DNA from 2 places in the Streptomyces sp. NPDC002181 genome. Region 1 is predicted to be linked to the other one. Evidence: riboswitches for the same ligand, from Rfam matches in the RefSeq annotation. Region 1 holds a riboswitch; the other holds the start of a gene.
What was found. A riboswitch is a leader RNA that binds a small molecule or an ion and turns the genes downstream of it on or off. The one in region 1 is predicted to bind thiamine pyrophosphate.
Positions count from the first base shown of each region.

Region 1 (7,114 bases):
CGAGGGCGGCCACCACGCCCCGATGTCCACGCACTGGTGGCTGTTCGCGGTGACCCTGCTGATCATCGCGGGCGGCACGGTGGCCGTGCGCCTCCTCGGCTCCCGGGCGGCGATCCTGGCGGGCCTGCTGTCGGGCCTGGCCTTCGGCGCGCTGGGCGTCGGCGTCCGGATCCTCGACGGCATCGACCCGTTCGACCTGGGCACGCTGCTCGCCGACCCGGCCCTCTACGCGATCGTGCTGGCCGGCGTCGGCGGCATGTACCTGCACACGGTCGCCCTCCAGATCGGCTCGGTGAACGGCGCGACGGCCGCGCTGGTGGTCGGCGAGACCGTCCTGCCGGGTGCGATCGGCGTCCTGTGGCTGGGCGACGCCTCCCGCCCGGGCCTGGCCTGGCTGGCGGTCCTCGGCTTCGTCCTGGCCGTCGCGGGCGCCGTGGCCGTCGCCTGGTACGGCAACCACGAGGGCGCCGAGACCCCTGCGAAGGAACCCGCCCCCGCCGGCGTCTGAGGTAGCCGGGTCCCGCCCCGGACCTGCCCGGCGGCGGGGCCGGGGCCGGGTCCGGGGCCCGGCGCAGCGGCTACGCCGCCGGGAGCACGACCACCTCGGCCGGCGAGAAGGCCACCGCGACCCGCTCCCCCACCCCCGGAGCCCCGGCCAGCCCGCACTCCGCCTCCAGCTCCGGCCCCGCCTCCGGCCGCAAACGCAGCGCGACGTGCGTCCCGCGAAACGTCCGCGACAGCACCTCGCACCGCAGCCCCGCGGCCGCCTGCACCACCCCGGCCGGACGGATCAGAAGGTTCTGCTCCCCCTGCGGCGATCCCGCCGGCACCCGCACCTTCCCCCACGCCGTCACCGCGGCCCCGCCCGCCACCACCGCCGGGATGACGTTCTCGAAGCCGAGGAAGCGCGCCACGAACTCCGAGGCCGGCCGCTGCCACACCTCCAGCGGGGTCCCGGCCTGCGCGATCCGCCCCTCCCGCATCACCACCACCCGGTCGGCCAGCGCGAAGGCCTCCCCCTGGTCGTGGGTGACGGCCAGCACCGTGGTCCCCAGCCGGGAGAACAGCTCCCGCAGCTCCACCACCAGCCGCTCCCGAAGCCCGCGGTCCAGCTGCCCCAGCGGCTCGTCCAGCATCAGCAGCCTCGGCGACGGCGCCAGCGCCCGCGCCAGGGCGACCCGCTGCTGCTCACCGCCCGACAGCGAAGCCACCGAGCGGCCCTGGGCCCCGGGGAGTCCGACCAGCTCCAGCAACTCCGCGACCCGGGACTCGTACGACGTACGTCCGGACCCCCGGGCCGAGCCCCGCATGCGCAGCCCGAACCCGACGTTGCCGCCCACGTCCCGGTGCGGGAACAGCTGGTGGTCCTGGAACATCAGGCCGACCCCGCGCCGGTGCACCGGCACCCGCGCCTGGTCCGCCCCGCCCAGCAGCACCCGCCCCGCCGAGACCGGCTGCAGCCCGGCCACCACCCGCAGCAGCGTGGACTTGCCGCTGCCGCTGGGCCCGAGCACGCACACGATCTCGTGCTCGGCGACCTCCAGGTCGACCGCGTCGACGACGGCACGCTCGCCGAAGCGCACCGACACCCCGGCCAGTTCGAGCAACGTCATCAGAACTCTCCCGAGGTCTTGTCGGGGCGCAGCCGCTCCAGCACCAGCAGGGACACCGCGCACACCAGCATCAAAATCGTGCTCAGGGCCATCGCCTGCCCGTAGTTCAGCTCACCGGCCCGCCCCAGCAGCCGCGCCACGGCCACCGGCAGCGTCGGACGGTCGGGCCGCGCGATGAAGACGGTCGCCCCGAACTCCCCCAGCGATACGGCGAAGGCGAATCCGGCCGCGATCAGCAGCGCCCGCCGCACCAGCGGCAGGTCCACCTCCCGCCAGGCCCGCAGCGGGGAGGCCCCGAGCACGGCGGCGGCCTCGCGCAGCCGCCCGTCCACGGCCCGCAGTACCGGCAGCATGGTCCGTACGACGAAGGGCACGCCCACCAGCGCCTGCGCGAGCGGCACCAGGATCCACGAGGTCCGCAGGTCCAGCGGGGGCTCGTCCAGGGTGATCAGGAACCCGAAGCCGACCGTCACCGCCGACACCCCCAGCGGAAGCATCAGCAGCGCGTCGAACCCGCGCACGAACCGGCCCGCACGCCGGGTCAGTGCCGCCGCCGCGAGCCCCCCGACACCCAGGGCGATGGCGGTGGCGGCGAGCGCGTACTGGAGGGAGTTCCAGATCGCCTCCAGCGGGGGCACCAGGAACGTTCCGCCACCCGCGCCCACGTCCTGGAGCGCCCGGTAGAAGCCGAACCCGTACCCGCCGGGCACGTCGAGGGAGCGCTCCACCAGCACCGCCAGCGGGGCCACGATCAGCAGTGCCACCGTCAGCAGCACCCCGCCCAGCAGGGCGCGCTGCCCCGGCCCGGCGACCCGGTGCGCGGTCCGCGCCGGATCGACGAGCCGCAGGGCCGTCTCCCGCCGGCGCACCGTCCAGGCGTGGATCCCGAGGATCAGGCCGACCGCCACGAACTGGACCATCGTGAGGACGGCGGCCGTAGGCAGGTCCAGCAGCTGCGCGGTCTGCCGGTAGACCTCCACCTCCAAGGTGGCGTACGAGGGCCCGCCGAGGATCTGCACGACGCCGAAGGAGGTGAAGGTGAACAGGAACACCATCAGCGAGGCGGCGGCCACCGCGGGCCCGAGCGCGGGCAGCGTCACCCGCCGCCAGGCGGCGAACCGCCCGGCGCCGAGCACCCGGGCGGCCTCCTCCTGGCGCGGGTCCAGCTGCGCCCAGAGCCCGCCGACCGTCCGTACGACGACGGCGTAGTTGAAGAAGACGTGCGCGAGCAGGATCGCCCACACGGTGGTGTCGAGCCGGACGCCCCACAGCTCGTCCAGCAGCCCGCCCCGCCCGACCAGCGCCAGGAAGGCGGTGCCGACGACCACCGTCGGCAGCACGAACGGAACGGTGACCACCGCCCGTAGCAGCTGCTTGCCGGGGAACTCGAAGCGCGCGAACACGTACGCGCCGGGGAGTGCGATCAGGAGCGTGAGCGCCGTGGACGCGAGCGCCTGCCAGGTGGTGAACCAGAGCACGTCGGCGATGTCCGGCCGGGCCAGCACCTCGCCGATCCGGCCGAACTGCCAGCCCTCGTCGGTCTTGATCCCGCGCCCGACGATCGCGGCCACGGGATACGCGAAGAACAGCCCGAAGAAGGCGAGCGGTACGGCCATCAGCGCGAGCCGGACGGCCGTACCGCGTGCGCTCTCGCGTCCTACTTCACGACGAGCGAGGACCATGTCTTGACCCACTGCTCACGGTTCTTGGCGATGGTCTCGGGAGCGACGTTCTCGGGCTTCTCGACGACCACGCCGTGCTTCGTGAACAACTCCGGCAGCTTGGCGTCCTTGACCACCGGGTTCACGAACATCTGGAGCGGCATGTCCTCCTGGAACTTCTTGCCCACCAGGAAGTCGAGGAGCGCCTTGCCGCCCTCCTCGTTCTTCGCGCCCTTGAGCAGGCCCGCGAACTCGACCTGGCGGAAGCAGGTGCCGGTGGCCACGCCCGTGGGGGCCTCGGCCGGCTGCGGCTCCCCGTACAGGACCTCGACCGGCGGGCTGGAGGCGTACGAGACGACCAGCGGCCGGTCGCCCTTGGCCTTCTTGCCGCCCGCGGAGCCGGAGAAGCGCTCGTTGTAGGCCTGCTCCCAGCCGTCGACGACCTCGACGCCGTTGGCCTTGAGCTTGCTCCAGTAGTCCTTCCAGCCCTCCTCGCCGTACTTGCCGACGGAGGCGAGCAGGAAGCCGAGGCCCGGCGAGGAGGTCGCCGCGTTCTCGGTGACCAGCAGGTTCTTGTACTCCGGCTTGACCAGGTCGTCCAGCGTCTGCGGCGGGGCGATCTTCTTCTCGGCGAAGTAGGCCTTGTCGTAGTTGACGCAGATGTCGCCGGAGTCGACGGGCGTGACCCGGTGCTCCTTGTCGAGCACGTACTCGGGCTTCACGTCGGCCAGGCCCTTGACCTCGTACGGCGTGAAGATGCCGTTGTCGAGGGCGCGGGAGAGCAGGGTGTTGTCCACGCCGAAGAACACGTCGCCGCGCGGCGAGCCCTTGGTGAGGATCTCCTGGTTGAGGGCGGCGCCCGCGTCCCCGGACTTCAGGACCTTGACGGTGTAGCCGCTCTGCTGCTCGAACTCCTTGAGAACCGTGTCGGTCACGTTGAAGGAGTCGTGCGAGACGAGCGTGACGGTCTTGGACTTCGGCGCGTCACTGGCGCCGGACGCGGACTCGTCCTTGGCGCCGCCGCAGGCGCTGAGCGTGGCGACGCCGAGCGCGGCCGCGAGCGCAGCGCCCGCGAACTTCTTGGTGGTGCTCACTGGTGATTCCTCCTGGGATGACCAGGAGAAGACGCGGCCCTGCCCGGCGCTCAGTGCGAGCGGTCGCCGGGCAGGGCGCAACAGCTTGAGTGATGACCGAACTTCCTACCCCGAATGACCGGGGCGAGGTTCAGAGGGTCTGCGGATGACGGTTACCGCACTCTCAGCGCTGTGGCGCTCCCCTGTCGGAATATGCAATTGGTTCGGCCACAGGGTACCCCGAGGCCGAATCGGCCCCGCGGGCCCGCAGGCCCGCGAAAACCGCAGGCTAGCGCTCCGAGGCGGCCAGCTGGCCGCACGCGCCGTCGATCTCCTGGCCGCGGGTGTCCCGTACGGTCACCGGCACCCCGTGGCGGGCGATGGCCTCGACGAAGGCCTTCTCGTCCTCCGGGCGCGAGGCGGTCCACTTCGAGCCCGGCGTCGGGTTCAGCGGGATCAGGTTGACGTGGACGCGCTTGCCCTTGAGCAGACGGCCGAGGAGGTCGCCGCGCCAGGCCTGGTCGTTGATGTCGCGGATCAGGGCGTACTCGATGGAGATCCGGCGGCCGGACTTCTCGGCGTACTCCCAGGCCGCGTCGAGGACCTCGCGGACCTTCCAGCGGGTGTTCACGGGGACGAGGGTGTCGCGCAGCTCGTCGTCCGGGGCGTGCAGGGAGACCGCGAGGCGGCACTTGAAGCCCTCGTCGGCGAAGCGCAGCATCGCCGGGACCAGGCCGACGGTGGAGACCGTGATGCCGCGCTGCGACAGGCCCAGGCCGTCGGGCTCGGGGTCGGTGAGGCGGCGGATGGCGCCGACGACCCGCTTGTAGTTGGCCAGCGGCTCGCCCATGCCCATGAAGACGATGTTGGACAGCCGGGCCGGGCCGCCGGGGACCTCGCCGTCGCGCAGCGCGCGCATGCCGTCGACGATCTGGTGGACGATCTCGGCGGTGGACAGGTTGCGGTCCAGGCCCGCCTGGCCGGTTGCGCAGAACGGGCAGTTCATGCCGCAGCCGGCCTGCGAGGAGATGCACATGGTGACCCGGTCGGGGTAGCGCATGAGCACGGACTCGACGAGCGTTCCGTCGTGCAGCTTCCACAGGGTCTTGCGCGTGGTGTCGTCGTCGCACGAGATGTGGCGGATGACGCTCATCAGGTCCGGCAGCAGCTCGTCGCGGAGCTTCTCGCGCGAGCCCGCCGGGATGTCGGTCCACTCGGCCGGGTCGTGCGCGTACCGGGCGAAGTAGTGCTGCGAGAGCTGCTTGGCCCGGAAGGGCTTCTCGCCGATCGCGGCGACCGCCTCGCGACGCTCCTCGGGGGTGAGGTCGGCGAGATGCCGGGGCGGCTTCTTGGCCCCGCGAGGGGCGACGAAGGTGAGCTCTCCCGGGACAGGGCGGGCCATGGCTGGTACTCCTCGTAAGACGAAAGGCGCGCCGCAGAAGCAGCGCGCCCTTCAAGAGTAACCGCCCGGACCCACCCAAAGCCTTCAGACGTACGTCGTCCCAGCTCAGCGGGGTTGCCCTGGTGAACCGCCCGCCGGCCGGAAGCTGCGGGGGCCCGGTTTCAGCCGGTGCCGACGAAAGCGGCGAGCAGCAGCCACACCACCGGGGCGGTCGGCAGCAGGGAGTCGAGGCGGTCCATGATGCCGCCGTGGCCCGGGAGCAGCGTGCCCATGTCCTTGATGCCCAGGTCCCGCTTGATCATCGACTCGCCGAGGTCGCCCAGCGTGGCGCTGACCGCGACCGCGAGACCGAGCAGCAGGCCCTGCCACCAGGCGCCCCCGTCGATCAGGAACTCCATGCACAGCGCGCCGGCCGCCATCGCGAAGGCCACCGCGCCGAACAGCCCCTCGCGGGTCTTGCCGGGGCTGATGCGCGGCGCCAGCTTCGTCTTGCCGAAGCGCCAGCCCACCGCGTACGCCCCGGTGTCGCTGACCACGGTCAGCAGCAGGAAGGTGACCACGCGCTCCGGGCCGTCTTCGGCGGTGAGCAGCATCGCGACGAAGGTGGCCAGGAAGGGCACGTAGAAGGCCGCGAAGACGCCTGCGGTGACGTCCTTGAGGTAGTCCTCGGGCGGCTCCGTCATCCGCCAGACCAGGACCGCCAGTGCCGTCAGGGCCATGGCCACCCAGGCGCCCTCGGCACCCCGGACGTACCCGGCGATGACCATCGCGGCGCCGCCGACCGCGAGCGGGACGAGCGGGGCCTTGATGCCCTTCTTCTCCTGGAGCCGGGAGGTGAGCTCCCACAGGCCCACGACGACCGCGACGACGATGACGCCGACGAAGACCGCCTTGACGATGAACAGCGAAGCGAAGATCACCGCACCGAGGCCGACACCGACCCCTATGGCAGCACGCAGGTCTCGCCCCGCCCGCTTCTTCGGCGGGGGCGTGGCGTCCTGCGGTGCCTGCGAGGGCGGGGGCGGGGGGCTGGGCATGGGCTCCTGCGGCGGCGTCTCGGCGCGGAAGGGGGGGCCGCCTTCGGCGGCGGCCCCCCGATCGCGTGCTTCCCGGTCGTCGAAGTCACGGCCGGCGGCATCGGGCACGATGGGCATGGGCCGAGTGTGCGGGCCCACCAGCGCATCGTATGCGGGACCCGCCGGAACCGGCTCCGTGGCCCAGGGAGAGTCGTTCATCAGACCTCGAGGAGCTCGGCTTCCTTGTGCTTGAGCAGCTCGTCGACCTGCGCGACGTACTTCGCGGTGGTGTCGTCGAGCTCCTTCTCCGCGCGGCGCACCTCGTCCTCGCCGGACTCCTTGTCCTTGA
Region 1 is NZ_JBIASC010000001.1:84,038-91,151, forward strand. It holds gene ACFYXV_RS00350 (hypothetical protein) at 1-508, shown strand, start outside; gene ACFYXV_RS00355 (ABC transporter ATP-binding protein) at 579-1,613, opposite strand; gene ACFYXV_RS00360 (ABC transporter permease) at 1,613-3,229, opposite strand; gene ACFYXV_RS00365 (thiamine ABC transporter substrate binding subunit) at 3,271-4,368, opposite strand; TPP riboswitch at 4,453-4,562, opposite strand; gene rlmN (23S rRNA (adenine(2503)-C(2))-methyltransferase RlmN) at 4,637-5,749, opposite strand; gene ACFYXV_RS00375 (phosphatidate cytidylyltransferase) at 5,911-6,984, opposite strand; gene frr (ribosome recycling factor) at 6,984-7,114, opposite strand, start outside.

Region 2 (7,114 bases), on a different contig from region 1:
CGCGTTCCGCGACGAGGAGACCGGCCCCCAGGCCGTACGCGAACTCCTCGACACCTACGGCGGCGGCCGCGTCGTGCACGGGCACAGCCCGATCCCGTACCTGCTGGGCGAGGTGGGCACCGAGGACGGCGACGCGTCGCGCGGCCCGGAGGCCGTGACCGGGCCGCACGTGTACGCGGAGGGGCTCGCCATCGCGATGGACGGCGGGGTCACGATGGCGGGCAAACTGCTGGTGGTGCAACTCCCCCTGAACGACTGAGGGTTATCAGAAGGGGGGTAATTTCGGGAAAGCCCCTGTCACGGCGTGGCATGGGCGCTCTACCATCGCCCTATCCGTAGCAGGCTCTCCTCCGTTTGTGCCGGCGCCCGGGTCTACGCGGGCAAACCGGTCCCTACGGAGCATCGGGGGATGCACATGAACAGCGCTCCGCACCTGCTGACCGAAGACCGACCCGAGTTCGATCGGCTCCTCGACGAGGCGCTGCGCACCGCGCGCGAACGGCCCGAGCTCTCCGCCCTCGGTGAGCGCCTGAACGCCGAGCAGCTGCGCACGATGGCCATCGGGGCCAGCGCGCTGCTGACGACGGCGGCCGCGGCCGAGTACGACCACTACGTGAAACTCCGCGGAGAACGGCGCGACGAGGCCCTGTCCACCCCCGGTTCGACCGGAGAGCGGGATGGCGGGCCGCAGGACGAGGGCGAGGACGGCGCGGGTGTCAGTGCCGTGGTCGCGGTGCTCGCGCCGGTCCTGGCGGGCACCGCGATGCTGATATTCCTGCTGGTGGGCTACATCCTGAAGGCGATCGAGCCCGAACCGTCCTTCGCCGACACGATGTTGACGGCCGGTTGGCTCTTCGGTGCGCTGACCGTGGTCTCGCTGCTGTTCGCGGTGGTCGGGCTGCTGGTGACGGCCGTCCGCAACCGGGCGACCGAGGTGGTGGCCGAGGACGGGACGGACGCGATGCCCGACGAGGTCGCGCGGGCCCGCGAGGCCTGGCGGCGGGCCCTGCTGGAGCGGGGCATCCTGCCGTTCCTGCGGGACGCGCTGGCCGATCCGAGCGCGGGGCCGGTGTATCCGGCCCCGCACACGCCGAAGGCCGGGCGCATCCCCAACCTGGGATACACCCGGCCCGACTTCACCAGCCCGGGGTCCCCTTCACAGGGTCCCCGACCCGGCTACACCCCGCCGGACTTCACGAGCCCGGACTTCACGAGCCCGGACGGCGGCTCGCAGTGACGGCGGCCTGGTCTGCCGTTACTTGATCTCCTTGGGGCGCAGGTTCAGGTCCTCCTTGGTCAGCTGGTGCGAGAACCGTGCCAGCGGAGTGACGACGCCATTGGCGCCGGGGGCCGGCTGGGGGTTCGCCGCCGTCCAGATCTCGTTGCACGTGAGAGCGTCCGGGCTTCCCGGGTTGATCGTGCAGGTGGTCTCGTAGATGTCGCCCCCGGTCGTCAGGACCTCGATGTTGACGATGTTGGCCTGGGAGGAGATCGATACCGCGCACGCGTCCGTCGGGTAGGTTTCCCCGGTGTCGGTCAGGTCGTACCAGCGCCAGTTGGTCGGCGAGGGCGTCAGGTCACGGATGCCCGCGTAGGTGATGGTGTCGGAGAGGACGGCCTTGACCTCGCGAGAGGCAGCGGGCCGGATCGAGTCCACGTCGAAGCACTGGCCGCTGGCGCCCTGGGTACCGGTCGCGCCCGTTGCACCGGTGGGGCCCGTGGGACCGGTCGGTCCCGTGGGGCCGGTGGAGCCCGTCGCGCCGGTCAGGCCCGGAGTGCCGTCCGTTCCCGTGGCGCCGGTCGGCCCGGTGGGGCCGGTCGGGCCGGTGGAGCCCGTCGCGCCGGTCAGGCCCGGAGTGCCGTCCGTTCCCGCGGGGCCGGTCGGCCCGGTGGGACCGGTCACGCCCGTCCCCGGGCCGGCGGGGCCCGTGGGGCCGGTCGCACCCGTCACACCGGTTCCGGTCGCGCCCGTCGGACCGGTCGAACCCGTGGCACCCGTGAGACCCGTCGGGCCGGTCGGGCCGGTCGCTCCGGTGTGACCCTTGGGGCCGCGCGGACCCCGCGGGCCGGTCGGACCGACCTTGCACTTGTCGTACGACTGCCCGGACGGGCTCATCGCCTTCTTCTTGGGGCGCTGCTGCTTGCAGTGGTCACCACCGCCGCCACCGCCACCGCCACCGGTCACCACCGACCCCGTCGGCTGCGTGGCGCCGGCCGCGGCCGGGGCCGCGATGCTCGCCAGAACCAGCGCAACGGAGGCGAAGGTGCCTCCCGCAAGCCAGCCGGCCCTTCGGGGCAGGGGCCCCAGGATGGATCGGGCCCTGTCCTCAGAACTCATGTACCGCTCCTCGCAGACACCGGATCGAATGATCGCTCGAAGTCCGGACAGACGACCGGACCTCGCGGGTCATCCTGAAGACCGGTTCCCCGTAAGCCACTTCGCCGCGCCCACCTGTCAGCAAATCGGACCAGCGTGCGCAGCCACTTGGCGGTGCAGCAGGGAGCCACCCGGGGCCGCACCCCGGCGCGGCGCCGACGGGCCGCCCGGCCCCGTCCCTAGGGTCAGCGGCCGTGAAGCCGACCATCTGCCTCTGCATGATCGTGAAGAACGAATCCGCCGTCATCGAGCGCTGCCTCGACTCGGTACGGGACCTCATCGACACCTGGGTCATCTCCGACACCGGATCCACCGACGGCACCCAGGAGCTGATCCGGAGCGCTCTGCGCGGGATCCCCGGCGAGCTCCACGAGGAACCCTGGACCGACTTCGGGCACAATCGCAGTCTCAACATCGCGCATGCCCGCGGCAAGGCCGACTACCTGCTCCTCGTCGACGCCGACCTCGTCCTGCGCCGCACCGGCCCGCTGCCCCCGCTCACGGCGCAGTCGTACATGCTGCGCCACGAGGGTGCGACGGAATACCGCATCAAACGGCTGGTCCGCGGTGACCTCCCCTGGCGGTACGAGGGCGTCACCCACGAGTACCTGACCTGCGACGCCCCCGGGGAGTACGACGAGCGCCCCGGCTTCCAGCAGAACCTCGACGCACTGTTCATCGAGGACCATGCGGACGGGGGATCCCGGCACGACAAGTTCGAGCGTGATGCCCGCCTGCTCGGCGCCGAACTCGAACGGGACCCCTCCAACACCAGGACGGCCTTCTACCTCGCCCAGACGATGCGGGACATGGGTGACACCGCTGCGGCGATCCGGCTCTACCGACACCGCGCGGCCATGGGCGGCTGGGCCGAGGAGGTCTACTACGCGCTGCTCCAGGCCGGAGTCCTGAGCGCCGAGTCCGGCGACTGGCCCGCTGCCATGGACGCCCTTTCGCAGGCTTGGGAGTCCCGCCCCACCCGGCTGGAAGCCTGCTACGAACTCGCCTCCAGGCTCAGGGTGCTGGGGCGCCACCGCACGGCCCACGCGATCACCTCAGCGGTACTGGACCGCCCGGCCCCTCCGGACCTGCTGTTCGTCCAGCCGTGGGTGTACCAGTGGGGGCTGCTCTTCGAGCACTCCATCACCGCGTACTGGGTGGGGGACATGCAGACCTCGCTGCGCGCCTGCGACCGGCTGCTGGAACTGCCCGACCTGCCGGAGTCGTATCGCCGGCAGACGGAGGCCAATCGCGGGTTCGCGGCGGCCCGCAGTGGGCCGTCCGTCCCTGTTTCACGTGAAACATCGCGCGACGCGAAGGTCTGACCTCCAGCGCAACGCGGCTGGCGTGCCGGAACACTGCTCTGGGAAGCCCCCTCTACCTCCCAGAGCAGCGCCGGCCCCCACGGGCGGGTCAGTCCGCCAGCGGGAGGTAGACCCGGTTCCCGCTCGCCGCGAACTCGGCGGACTTCTCCGCCATGCCCGCCTCGATCTCATCGGCCTTCAGGTCGCCGCCGTGCTCGCGGCGGATGTCCTGGGAGATCTTCATCGAGCAGAACTTCGGACCGCACATCGAGCAGAAGTGCGCGGTCTTGGCCGGTTCGGCCGGGAGCGTCTCGTCGTGGAACTCACGGGCCGTGTCCGGGTCGAGGGCCAGGTTGAACTGGTCCTCCCAGCGGAACTCGAACCGCGCGTCCGACAGGGCGTCGTCCCATTCCTGGGCGCCCGGGTGGCCCTTGGCCAGGTCCGCCGCGTGTGCAGCGATCTTGTACGTGATGACGCCGGTCTTCACGTCGTCACGGTTGGGCAGGCCCAGGTGCTCCTTCGGCGTGACGTAGCAGAGCATCGCGGTGCCCCACCAGGCGATCATCGCGGCGCCGATGCCCGAGGTGATGTGGTCGTACGCCGGGGCGACGTCCGTGGTCAGCGGGCCGAGCGTGTAGAACGGCGCCTCCTCGCAGATCTCCTGCTGGAGGTCGATGTTCTCCTTGATCTTGTGCATCGGGACGTGGCCCGGGCCCTCGATCATGGTCTGCACGTTGTGCCGCTTGGCGATCGTGTTCAGCTCGCCCAGCGTCTTCAGCTCCGCGAACTGGGCCGCGTCGTTGGCGTCCGCGATGGAGCCGGGGCGCAGGCCGTCGCCGAGCGAGTACGTGACGTCGTACGTCGCGAGGATCTCGCAGAGCTCCTCGAAGTTCGTGTAGAGGAAGTTCTCCTTGTGGTGCGCCAGACACCAGGCGGCCATGATCGACCCGCCGCGGGAGACGATGCCGGTCTTGCGGCGGGCGGTCAGCGGCACGTACGGCAGGAGTACGCCGGCGTGGACCGTCATGTAGTCGACGCCCTGCTCGGCCTGCTCGATGACCGTGTCCTTGTAGATCTCCCAGGTCAGGTCCTCGGCGCGGCCGTCGACCTTCTCCAGCGCCTGGTACAGCGGCACGGTGCCGATCGGGACCGGGGAGTTGCGCAGCACCCACTCGCGAGTGGTGTGGATGTTGCGGCCGGTCGAGAGGTCCATGACCGTGTCGGCGCCCCACTTGGTCGCCCAGGTCATCTTGTCGACCTCCTCCTCGATGGAGGAGGTGACCGCGGAGTTGCCGATGTTGGCGTTGACCTTCACCAGGAACCGCTTGCCGATGATCATCGGCTCGATCTCCGGGTGGTTCACGTTCGCGGGAAGCACCGCGCGACCTGCGGCGATCTCCTCACGGACCACCTCGGGGGAGACGTTCTCCCGGATCGCGACGTACTCCATCTCCGGGGTGATCTCACCGCGGCGGGCGTACGCGAGTTGCGTGACGGCGGCGCCGTCACGGCCCCGGCGGGGCTGGCGCGGACGTCCAGGGAAGACCGCGTCGAGGTTCTTGAGGCCACCTCGGGGCGAGGTGTGCTTGATCCCGTCGTCCTCCGGGCGCACGGGGCGGCCCGCGTACTCCTCGGTGTCGCCGCGGCTGATGATCCAGTTCTCGCGCAGCGGCGGAAGGCCGCGCCGCACGTCGGTCTCGATCTGCGGGTCGGTGTACGGCCCGGACGTGTCGTAGAGCGTCACGTCCTTGCCGTTGGTGAGGTGGACCTGGCGGACCGGCACCCGGATGTCGGGGCGGGAGCCCGCCACGTAGCCCTTGTGCCAGCCCGGCTGGCGCTCGGTCCGGTCGGCGTCGTCCTGGCTGACGGCAGGCGTGCGTGCGTCCTGAATGGTCATGAGACCTGATCTCCCTACGCCGGCATTACCCGGTAACAGGTTCGGCGGTCGACGCAGCCTCTTCCCGTACGCATCTGTGCCGCGCGTACGGTGATCAGCGCCCTCTCAGCCCGGTGCTCCGAGCTCCCGCGTTGTGCAAAGGTGCCCCCACGCTAGCGTCATTTGTGGCGTGCTGAACAGTGGGCCCCCTCAACTCTTGCGATGATCTGCCGGTGACGTCCTCGCCGCAGCCCCCCACCCAGCCCACCGAGCCCACGGGTCACAGCGACCACTCACACGCGGGCCACGAGCACGACGACCACCGGCATGACCGGATCCCGGCCCCGGGCCACTCCCACGGCCACCCCCACGGACATTCCCACGGCCACGGACCGGCGGCTCCCGTCTCGAAGCACCTGCGCAAGGTCATCGCGGCGGTCCTGATCCCGTTCGCCGTCGCCGTCTTCGTCGGCATGGTGGTGCTCTGGCCGGGCGGCGCTCCCGCTCACGAGCGCTCCGGGGTGGGCTTCGACCGGCAGACCCAGCAGGGCCGGGTCGTCGCGATCGAACAGGTCGACTGCAAATCGGTGAACGCCTCGCAGGTGCCCACCACCGGGAACGTCACCACCCCGGAGGGCCGTGAGGCCCGGGCCCAGCAGACCGGCGACTGCAAGAAGGCCACCATCGAGGTCGGCACCGGGCAGGACAAGGGCCGGACGTTCATCGAGATCGTCCAGCCGGGCGCGCCACGGCAGCTGGAGAAGGACCAGGAGGTGGTCGTCGCGTACGCGCCGGACGCGCCCCGGGACCTCCAGTACTCCGTGGTCGACGTGAACCGCAAGCTGCCGCTGGCGGTACTGGCGGGCATCTTCGCCGTGGCCGTCGTCGTCGTCGGACGGATGCGGGGCCTGTTCGCGCTGATCGCGCTGGTCGTCAGCTTCGGCGTGCTGACCCTGTTCATCCTCCCGGCGATCCTCCAGGGCTCGAACCCGCTGGTCGTCGCGGTCGTCGGTGCCAGCGCCATCATGCTCATCGCGCTCTACATGTGCCACGGCCTGAGCGCCCGTACGTCCGTCGCCGTCCTCGGCACGCTCGTCTCGCTGCTGCTGATCGGGCTGCTCGGCTCGGTGTTCGTCGACTGGGCGTTCCTCAGCGGCAACACCGACGACAACACGGGGCTCATCCACGGGCTCTACCCGGACATCGACATGAGCGGTCTGCTGCTCGCGGGCGTGATCATCGGATCGCTGGGCGTGCTCGACGACGTGACGGTCACCCAGACGTCGGCGGTCTGGGAACTCCACCAGGCCGACTCGTCGATGGGGCCCCGCGCCCTGTACCGAGCGGCCATCCGGATCGGCCGCGACCACATCGCCTCGGTGGTCAACACCCTGGTACTGGCTTACGCGGGCGCGGCGCTTCCGCTGCTGCTGCTGTTCTCGATCGCGAACAGCAGCATGGGTTCGGTGGCCAACAGCGAGCTGGTCGCGGAGGAGATCGTGCGCACCCTCGTGGGGTCGATCGGCCTGGTGGCCTCGGTCCCCGTCACCACCGCGC
Region 2 is NZ_JBIASC010000005.1:172,137-179,250, forward strand. It holds gene ACFYXV_RS15795 (metallophosphoesterase) at 1-259, shown strand, start outside; gene ACFYXV_RS15800 (hypothetical protein) at 410-1,237, shown strand; gene ACFYXV_RS15805 (hypothetical protein) at 1,256-2,338, opposite strand; gene ACFYXV_RS15810 (glycosyltransferase) at 2,572-3,702, shown strand; gene thiC (phosphomethylpyrimidine synthase ThiC) at 3,791-5,578, opposite strand; TPP riboswitch at 5,573-5,718, opposite strand; gene ACFYXV_RS15820 (YibE/F family protein) at 5,791-7,114, shown strand, end outside.
Region 2: linked by a shared signal. The riboswitch ahead of thiC (phosphomethylpyrimidine synthase ThiC) and the one ahead of ACFYXV_RS00365 (thiamine ABC transporter substrate binding subunit) in region 1 are both predicted to bind thiamine pyrophosphate.